2 regions of the Glutamicibacter sp. BS14 genome follow, and region 1 is predicted to be linked to the other one. Evidence: predicted binding sites of a transcription regulator. Region 1 holds the regulator's gene; the other holds the start of a gene.
The links. The regulator LexA, encoded in region 1, represses DNA repair genes until DNA is damaged. The targets are predictions, from matches to a motif close to TCGAACANNTGTTCGA.
Positions count from the first base shown of each region.

Region 2: a site for LexA is predicted at 3,319-3,334, ahead of AC1Z36_RS03335 (HNH endonuclease signature motif containing protein). Genes of this name have one in related genera too.

Region 1 covers NZ_CM167801.1:3,180,202-3,185,404, forward strand. The annotation lists gene hisB (imidazoleglycerol-phosphate dehydratase HisB) at 1-199, opposite strand, end outside; gene AC1Z36_RS15045 (histidinol-phosphate transaminase) at 222-1,328, opposite strand; gene AC1Z36_RS15050 (LysM peptidoglycan-binding domain-containing protein) at 1,410-1,763, opposite strand; gene lexA (transcriptional repressor LexA) at 2,022-2,741, shown strand; gene AC1Z36_RS15060 (glycoside hydrolase family 76 protein) at 2,798-3,877, opposite strand; gene AC1Z36_RS15065 (ATP-dependent DNA helicase) at 3,983-5,203, opposite strand, start outside.
Region 2 covers NZ_CM167801.1:699,735-704,937, reverse strand. The annotation lists gene AC1Z36_RS03365 (enolase C-terminal domain-like protein) at 1-393, shown strand, start outside; gene catC (muconolactone Delta-isomerase) at 405-683, shown strand; gene catA (catechol 1,2-dioxygenase) at 877-1,734, shown strand; gene AC1Z36_RS03350 (hypothetical protein) at 1,852-2,004, shown strand; gene AC1Z36_RS03345 (DUF1801 domain-containing protein) at 2,158-2,499, opposite strand; gene AC1Z36_RS03340 (hypothetical protein) at 2,753-3,253, shown strand; gene AC1Z36_RS03335 (HNH endonuclease signature motif containing protein) at 3,398-4,957, shown strand.

The sequences.
Region 1 (5,203 bases):
GGGTATCGCCGGTTGCACGCACGGTGAGATCGATGAGCGAATGCTTGGATAGCGCAGTCAGCATGTGGTCGTAGAACGGCACCGAGGTGCTGATCTCAGAGACACCGGTGCCATCGAGGTCCAGTTCAACGAATACGGACGATTCGCTGGTCACGCGTTCCATGCGGGCGCGACGTGCGCCAATCAATTCGGCAGACATGTCTTCCTTCGCTTGTCTTTGATTACTTCTGCGAGCCGAGCAGTTCGGCAAGTCGTTCCAAGAAGGCTGTGGTTTCCGATTCGGTTCCTGCCGTAACACGCAAGGTTCCCGGGATTCCATTGTCGCGGATGATGATGCCGGCTTCCAACAGGCCTTCCCAAATCTTGTGGGGGTCTTCGACGCCACCGAAGAAGACGAAGTTGGAGTCGGAGACCGATGGCTTGAGGCCAAGTTCCTTCAGGCGCGCGACGATGCGGTCCCGCTGGGACTTGATGTCCTCGACCTGGGCCAACAGCAACTCGATGTTCTTCAAGGCCGCGATGGCGGTTGCCTGGGTCACTGCCGACAGGTGGTACGGCAGTCGCACCAAGCGGATGGCATCGGTGACTTCTGGCGCAGCGGCCAGGTAGCCTACGCGCGCACCGGCCAGGCCGAAAGCCTTGGACATGGTGCGCGAGACAATCAGCCGCTGGCGGCCTTCGAGCAGGCTCAGCGCCGAGGTGGTGCTGGCCAAGGAGAACTCGGCGTACGCCTCATCCACGATCACCATGCCGTTATGCTCGCTCATGGCTTCATATACCGCGGTGATGACGTCCAGGCCAAGGGCCGTGCCGGTGGGGTTATTCGGAGAGCAGAGGAAAACGATGTTCGGCTTGTGCTCGCGAACCTGTGCGGCTGCGGAATCGGCGGACAACGTGAAATCTGCGGCGCGTTCACCGGCGATATATTTCGTGTCAGTACCACTGGCAAGCAGCGGGTACATGGAGTAGGTTGGGCCGAAGCTCATCACGGCACGGCCGGGGCCGCCAAAGGCTTGCAGGATTTGCTGCAGGATTTCATTGGAACCGTTAGCGGCCCAGATATTGTCCTTGGTGAGCGAGTGGCCGAGGTAATCGGCTAGGAGTTCGCGAAGCTCGGTGAACTCGCGGTCCGGATACCGGTTCAACATTGCCGCCGCCTTGGCCACCTCTTGTGCAATGGCATCGACGACTGTCGGTGGCAACGGATGGGTGTTCTCGTTGACGTTCAGCTGGATGGGCACGTCAATTTGTGGTGCGCCATAAGGGGATAGCCCGCGGAGATTCTCACGCAAGGGCAGCTGACTCAAAAGTTCACTGCGGTCATTCACGCATCAAGTCTACGTGCGCAGCGCGCCTGCCGGTGAATCCGCTACGGCCACAGGTAACAAACTCGAAGCAGGCTGGGGAAGCTAGCCGGCAAGGACCGGAATCGACAAGGTTTCGCCAACCTGGATTTCGCTGCCGGTCAGGGCATTGAGTTCGGCGATGTGGCCCACTGCCGAGGTCACGTCGTAACCGGTGGCGTAATCCCGGGCCAGGCTCCACAGCGTATCCCCTGGAATAACGGTGACATCAACGGTTCCGACTCCAACAGGAGTATCGGCTGCGGCATGCGCGTCAGAGGCAAACATGGAGATGAAGAAAGCTGCGGCGATGGTGAGTGCGAAAATGGGCATACCCACAAGCACGGCCCATCCGCGACGGTTGATGCGGATCTTCAGTGGTGCCTGGGTCTGATTTGAGTCAAGTGCGACGGTTGCCATGACTTTGTCTCCTCAAGAAATTCAAGTGATGCGAATTTGTATTCGAAAGCGTAGATTCGAAAACTTATTCGAACCTCGTATATCTGTTCTAACAGAGGTTTGCGGAACTTGTCCAGAAGTTTTCGAACAAATCTTTGAAAGAAGCTCGCTTATCTACTAAGATTTCGAAGTAGACGAGCAATGAAAACATCTCACCATCTAGCGCCGACAGTTTGGACTTACGAACTTTCGAATGATTGCTAGGGAAGGCAAAATCTCATGTCAGCTTCACAACGCACTCCCCGATCGAATGCACGTTCGCTGACGATTCGCCAAAAGAAGATCCTGGAGACGATCCAGCGGTCAATCGGCAAGAACGGTTATCCACCATCGATGCGTGAGATTGGTGACGCAGTAGGGCTCAAGAGCCTTTCGAGCGTCACCCACCAGCTGAGCCAGCTGGAAAAGCTCGGCTATATCCGTCGAGATCCACGCCGTCCGCGCGCAATGGAAATCCTGCTGCCTCTGCAGCTGGCCGAAGACGCCGAGAAGGCCGAAGTTTCGAAGCCGGTCGAGCCAGATGCCAGCGAAGACGCCAAGATCATTGAATTGAGCACTTCCGCTGACACCACCATGGTTCCCCTGGTTGGCCGTATCGCTGCCGGCGGTCCGATCCTTGCCGAACAGTCCGTCGAAGATGTTTTCTCGTTGCCTCGTCAGCTCGTAGGCCACGGCGAACTGTTCATGCTCAAGGTTTCCGGCGATTCAATGGTTGACGCTGCGATTTGCGATGGCGACTGGGTAGTTGTCCGCCGCCAGCAGACGGCGGACAACGGCGACATCGTAGCTGCCCTGCTCGATGAAGAAGCCACGGTAAAGACTTTCCGGCAGCGTGACGGGCATACCTGGCTGCTTCCGCAGAACTCGCGCTACGAACCAATTTTGGGTGATGCCGCAACGATCATGGGACGCGTCGTCTCGGTGATGCGCTCGCTCTAGAATACGTACGGTCATTGCGCCGGTGCTTGGCACCAGCGCAATTCTCGTTTAACCCGCTATTGGCCGGCGTTCAGCTCGAATTGAGCGGCCGCCGAGAAGATCATCCAGCGTTGGATTGCCGCCGAAAGCCGGCGTGGTTCCTGGTCAGCCAGATGGCGCGCCGTTGCCATGACCAGCCTCCTGGCCTGCTCCCGGCTCCGGGCTTCTATGCGGACATCATTACCGGCGAGGGCCAGATATCGGCAGAGTATCCCCGCGAACAGGTTGCCGTCTCCCCCGCTGTTGAACGAGAGGACCCCGGCAGCAGTTGACAGCGATTTCGTGGTGGCATCGATCAGTACTTTAGCGTGAGCCAGATCAGCAGGCTCGCCAAGCTCAAGCAATGCCCCGAGCACCAGGCCCTGGTTATAGGTGTAGACCGCTGGTTCCACGGCGTGTCCCTGCGTGGTCAACCGAAGTCCGTCCAGATACAGTCCTCGCTCCACGCTGAACAGATTCTTTTCCAGCCACTGGAGAAGCTCTCGCGCGGTCTCTTTCTCCCCGGTACGGGCAAAGAACAGTGCCGCCGGCGCGTTGGCTGGCGTGTTCTTGAAATCCCGCTTTCTGGACCAGTACAGGCCGCCGTCCAGCACCCCATCCATGCCGGCATGGAGCTGCCGTCCCAGCGTCCGAACTGCCGCCTCGGCAGGACGGCTCCTGTGTCCCGTCACCAGCTGCGTGAACTCTGACAGGCGGCCGCTGGCCAGGGCAAGCCAAGCCATGTCGTCGAAGAAGTAGTTGGGCAAGATCCCGAAGTTTCGAATTCGAATGCCGCGCAATAGGCCGTTGGCCCGGGCAAGCGCTTCGCGCGCCCGGTGTTCGTTGCCTTCGTCCCAGTACGATCGGCCCTCATCGATGATGGCATCCAGATAGTGCGCCTGCCACCAATAGTTCCACTCCGCAAGCGGGTGCGCGAAACCATTGAGATTGCTGAGCATGCTTCCGTCGCGCAACCGATGCGCTTTGCTGTAGCTCTGTCCAATCCACGTTCCGGGCAACCCCATGAGGCGATGCCCGAACCGCTGGTGGGTGTCGATCGCGGCTTGGTGCGCCAATTCCTGCATGGACTCCATGGTGCCTTCCGATTCGAGCTTCATCAGTTCTTGTCACAGACCTTAGTGCATCTGGAAGCATCATGCTGGTACCGGTTAAAGAACTTGAGCTGTCCCGAAGGACAGCTCAAGTTCATACTCTGGCCGCGGCTATTTCCCGCCCGGGTTCAATCGCTTGAGAACACCAGTGATGACCTTCTTATCGACAGTCGGCCACATCGGCGGCAGGGTAGCTTTCAAGAAGCTGCCGTACCGCGCCGTGGCCATGCGCGAATCAAGGATCGCCACAACGCCCTTATCCCCGACCGAACGAATCAAGCGCCCAGCACCCTGGGCCAGGCGAATCGCCGCATGGGTGGCGGCAACCTGCATGAAGCCATTTCCGCCATGCTTGGCCACGTCCTCGGAACGGGCCTTGGAGATAGGATCATCCGGGCGCGGGAAAGGAATCTTGTCGATGATGACCAGCCGGCAAGAATCGCCTGGCACGTCCACGCCCTGCCACAAGGTCATGGTTCCAAACAGGCAGGTGTCGCGTTCGCTGCTGAACTGTTCGACCAGCGACTTCATGCTGGCTTCACCCTGGCACAAGATTTCCACGTCCAGGCGCTCGCGCAAGATGCTTGCCGCTTCCTCGGCGGAACGCTTGGAAGTGAACAGCGCCAAGGCGCCGCCACCGGAGGCCTTGATGAGATCTTCGATCTCATCCAGCGTCTCCGCCGCCAGTTGGCGTCCTGGCTTGGGCAGGTGCTTGGCCACGTAGAGGATGCCCTGCTTGGGGTAATCGAAAGGGCTGCCAACATCTACGCCGGTCCATGATGGAGCGCCGGCGCCCATCAGGCCCAAGGAGCCTGCTACCGAGTCGAACTGCGAGCCAATGGCCAAGGTGGCGCTGGTCAATACGACCGTGCGCCCGTCGAAGAGGCCCTCGCGCAACTTGCCGGCCACCGACAACGGTGCCACGTTCAAGGTTGCAGGCTGGCTCTCATCGGCCTCGACGTAGCCCCGGCCTTCGACAAACTCCCGCGGACGGGTGGTGTACAGGACCTCGCGGCGTTCTTCGGATTCGAGCATGCGAATCGCATCATCCATCACTGCCTGCAGCTGGGAGCGGGCAGTCTGGCGGCCGCCATCGGCCGGTGCATTGGCTTCGGGCTTGGACAGCGCCAGAGCCAGCCGGGCCTGCTCCACGATGTCGTTCAGGGCAATGCCCATGTCTTCGCGCAGACCATGTTCCAGCAAGCCTGTCGGCAACCCGGTCAACGACTTTTCCAGGCGGTTTGCGGCCTTGACCATCTCATCCGCATTGATACCGCAATGGCGCTTGGCACCGCCAGCGGCGGTAAGCACCATGCGCGAGGAGAGCGCGCC
Region 2 (5,203 bases), 1.3 Mb from region 1:
TCCGCGCCCACCGCGGGCGATGCCTCGCGCGAACTGCTCTCCGGCGGCGCGAACGCAATCTGCATCAAGACCGCCCGCTCGGGCTTCACCGAAGCCACCGAAATCCTGGGCCTGTGCACCGGACTGGGCGTGGATGTCACCATGGGCAACCAGATCGACACCCAGGTCGGCTCGCTGGCCACGGTGACCTTCGGCGCGGCCTTCGAAGCCACCAGCCGCCGCGCCGGCGAACTGTCCAATTTCCTGGACATGGCCGATGACCTGCTCGCCGAGCCGCTGCAGATCGTCAACGGCCGCATTCCGGTGCGCACCGTGCCCGGCGTGGGCGCCGCCATCGACGAATCCAAGCTGGCGCGCTACCGCCAGGACCACGTGCTTTCCACCTCGAACTGAAGGAGATCCCCATGTTGTTCCTCGCCCGTATGGACGTTGTTTTCCCGGACCACCTGACCAATGAGCAAGTCGCTGACTTCCAGGCCCGGGAAAAGGAGTACTCCGCAAGCCTGCAGCGCAGCGGCAAGATGCAGGGCATCTGGCGCGTGGTCGGCGAGTACGCGAACCACTCGCTGTACAACGTCGAATCCAACGACGAACTGCACGAAATCCTCAGCGGCTTCCCGATGTACCCGTACATGAAGATCAAGATCACCGCGCTGGCCAAGCATCCGAATTCGCTGGCCTAGGACTTTTCCGGACCGGCGGATACCCTCCGTGTCCCAGCCCACAAGCATTGATATTCAAAACGTTCCAATGGCCGACAAATGAGTATTTCACTTGGCATAGACGCTGCACTACATTGAATATCAATCACCCGGGATGATGGGGGTCACAGTATGGATCCGCATCCGCCACACCACATAATTTAGGGGAGTCACCATGACCACTGAAACTCCAGCAGACGCAACTGCAGCCAAGTCCGGCAACGCCGCCACCGACAGCTTCCGCAACTCCGGCAAGCTCGGCAGCATCGCGACCTCCACCGAGCGCGTGAACATGCTTGCTTCCAAGCTCGTCAAGGCCGCCAACGACATCATCCTCGAAGAGCGCGTGAGCTACGACGAGTTCAATGCCCTGAAGGCATGGTTGATCAAGGTTGGCGACGACGGCGAATGGCCATTGTTCCTGGACGTGTGGCTGGAGCACTCGGTGGAAGAGGTCGCCACCGACCACCGCGAAGGCAACAAGGGCTCGATCGAAGGCCCTTACTACGTGCCCGAAGCGCCTTCGCAGAACACCCCTGCCACCATCTCGATGCGCGAGGACGAGAAGGGCACCAACCTGCTCTTCCAGGGCCAGGTCCGCTCCACCGACGGCTCGGCGCTGAAGAACGCCAAGATCGAGCTGTGGCACGCAGACGAAGAGGGCTTCTACTCGCAGTTCGCCCCTGGCATCCCCGAGTGGAACCTGCGCGGCACCTTCATTGCTGACGAGGAAGGCAACTTCCAGATCAACACCATGCAGCCAGCCCCGTACCAGATCCCGACCGACGGCGCCTGCGGCCAGCTGATCGCCGCCGCCGGCTGGCACGCGTGGCGCCCAGCGCACCTGCACCTGAAGGTCTCCGCCGAGGGCCACGAGTTGCTCACCGCCCAGCTGTACTTCCCGGGCGATGCGCACAACGACGACGACATCGCCACCGCGGTGAAGCCGGAACTGATGCTCGACGTGCAGCCAGCAGCATCAGGCAACGGCAAGCAGGTCACCTACGACTTCGTGCTCGACCCTGTGAAGTAAGCCCCAGCGCGCCTCAACACGGCGGGGGTCCCGGCAGCATTGGCCGGACCCCCGCCGTTGCCGTACTCGGAACCTCGACGAACGGGCGAACACCCGCCAATCCAATGGGAGTGCAGCATGAATGCTTCAACACTGAACGATCCAGCCGGGAAGTTCCAACCCCAATCCATCGCGCACCGAGCTGCCGATGCCAGCGAACCCCAGAACCACTGGGCCTGGACCGGATGGATACCAGAAGAGGAGCACGGCATCTCGATGCTTGCCGCCTAGGCTATTGCCCACAGTACTACCGACGCGAAGCGGAAGGTCCCGACAGCAATGACGCTGCCGGGACCTTCGGCGCACTTGAGGACGGACTCCAGGCAATGCGGCTGCCTGCAGCGGGCGCACTGTTCATCTTGCGGCCAGCTAGCTTGCTCGGGATCAGCCCGCGGCCTTCTTCACCAGGTCCCGGATCCTGTCTTCCGTTGCAGAATCCAGCGAGGTGATAGTCCATGCAACTGGATGCATGTGGGAGCCTTCCTCGTAGGCAGGATTCACGACTTCTCCAAAACCGAAAGCTACGAAGTCCTTGTCAGGCTTGATGTAGCAGACGTCTTTGCCATCCCGGACGTAAAACGGAAGTCCCCAGCGGACGATCGGCTCCAGCGATGGTGCGCTCTGCATGATTATGGTGTGAAGCCGTTCGGCAATCTCGCGATAGGGTGCTGGAGCTGTGCTGAGCTTGGCCAGAACTGCGGCGTCGCCTTTTTTGGTGAAGATCATCCCTAGTCTCCTTCTAACGGTTGGCGCCTCATTGCGGCGCTGGGTGGTATCGCTCGCGCGATCGCTTTGGGCTCCCGATCGGCACATAATGCACCTTACCGACTAAGGGCATCTGATTCACGGATTCTTGCACTGGAATACAGGCAGCTGGCCTCAGGACAGCTTGATCGTGCAAGGAAGTAGCATGGACGCCCAACTCATACGCGTATTGGTTATCCCACCGAGTTGACTAGTGCACTGTTAGGCTACTGACATGCGTAAACTTCTAGCCATCTCCGGGTTCGCCATGATCGTGGCTTACGCGGCTTACGGCTCACTGCTCATGAACAATTGGGCCGTGACCGCAGCAAGTGGACTCTCCCTCGATGAAACCATTTCCGAGATGGCCTCAATGGACCAGAATTACGACTCGCTTGGAGGGTGGGTCTTCGCAGCCACTGGAACCGCCCTCGCCATTTCTTGGCTCGTTCCGGTAGTTTCCGCCGGACGCAAGCTGCCCGCCTGGGCGGCTATCGGAGCTTGGAGCCTGATCATTGCCTTAGGCGCACCGGCTTATTTCTTCGCTTCCTTCGCCAATATGAACTCGGTGGGCGACACCTTTGCCGATTGGAACGCCGATGCCGCCGCGGATCTAGCCGCACCCCTGTACATGGCCAGCGTCCTCGCCTTTGCCATACTCGCAGCCATGGCAGCCTTTGGCATCCGAACTGCCTTCACCCGCCCGCCGCGCCCCCTGCATCCAACTAGCAACTAGCACGGCACCCATTACTGCCTTCCCTGATCTAGCGATTTTCGCGCCGGAATCACGCTTAATCGCATTCGTATAAACTTTCTAGAACTTATCCACAATTGGTTTCGAACCAGAAGATACTGTCGATAATCTGCGCGAACGTTAACTATGACTATTCCCGCATATCTAGACGATCACGACGATGAACATCGCCTTCCACTGCGCCCGCCGGGCACCCGCATGGAGTCGCACAGAGCGTCAGCGCTCGACGCCCATCGCGAGCACCAGTTGTTCTTCGGACCCATCAAGCAGGTTGCCGACGAACTATTCAATGCGGGCCCCGTGGATGGGCCCGGAGACGCATTGGAACGCCTGAAGAAACTCCAACGCCTGATGAGCAGCGCTGAAGCCGCTATCTGCGTTTTACTGGCAGACGGAGTCGAGCAGGTCAGCGCGTCCTTCAATGACCTGATTGCCACCGAGCATGCCCACACCCCAGACGAGGAAGCCGAAGCCAGCAAGAGTGCCGAATACTATGGCATAGACCGTGGCAGCGAGCAGGTCATCAACTCCAATTTCGTAGCTGAGTCAGCTGTCGCATTGCGCGAATCCGTCCGTAAAGCCAGCAAGCGGATGTTCCATGCCAAGGGCTTGCGCCACGCCTGCAAAGCCACCCTTGCCGCGCTCGCTGCAGGTGAGATTACCGTTAAGGCCGCCCACGACATCGTCAAATACTCGCAAGACCTTTCCCCGGAGCAGGTCGGCCACATGGAGGAAAATTTGCTGCCTCTGGCAAGAACAGCCTGCGACGAGACCGTCTACCAGCGGGCCCGTCGCTTTCACGACCGGATGAATCCCAATTCGGCAGAGAACCGGCAGAAGAACGCATTCGCAGCCCGTAATCTCAAGGTGTGGAATGAGGAGAATGGCATGGCTACCTTGCAGCTGCATCACCGCGCTGATGTCATCCATTCGATTCGCAACTCGATAAAGCAGGCAGCCGCCCAGATCACTGATTCCAAGGATCTGCGCACGCAAACGCAGGTTGAAGCCGATGTGCTTGCGGACGTGTATCTGCATGGCTGGCCCGGAATGGAAGGCATGCCGCTGAAGCCACGGGTTGCCATCACGATCCCAGCCATTGAAATGCTCGCGAATCCCGCTCGCGCCCTCGCTGATTTGGAAGGTTACGGGCCGATCCCAATCGGCGTAGCGTTGGAAATCGCCGCGGATGCTCCGTCGTTCCAGCGCGTTCTGACCGACCCGTGGACGGGAGCCGCAATTGATGTGGAGCCCAAGAAATATCGGCCTTCCCAGGGGTTGCGCGATTTGCTGCGTTACCGCGACCAGCATTGCGGTTTCCCTGGTTGCCGCCGCCTGCCCGATCGTTCGGAAATTGATCACATCGAAGCGTATGGACAGGGCGGCCACACTACCCGGCAGAACACTCATCTCTTGTGCAAGCAGCATCAGATGTACAAGCACGCGCTTGGCTGGAAGGTCTTCGCTTGCCCGGATGGCTCCAAGACGTGGGTATCTCCGCACGGGCTGCGGTCAATCACGGTTCCCGAGAGCGTGGACAACGTGGAGAAATTTGATCATGTCAACGATCGTTGTCCTCAACGTCCCCAGGAGGCTGCGGCCTGCGAGGTGCAATTGACCCCCGAAGTGCGGCGAGTACTGGGGCTCGGCCAAGATGAGGGCCTGCCCGGAACCGAAACCAGCTAGAGCCAGTACCTGATTTGGATTTCGAGCGATAAATTTTTTCAGTCACTAGCACCACCACACCACCCATACTTCGCAGGAGCAACGGCTTTGAGTCTGGTTGCAATGCTGGACGCGGCCTGAATCAAGAATCCCGGCCGCGTTCGATTCAAGCGATTCGTGCTGAATGAAAAAAATCTACAGTCACAGCGCGTAGGTCAACTCGAACTCCGCATGGTTCTGCTGCCCTCGGGAATGAAAATTTTTTTC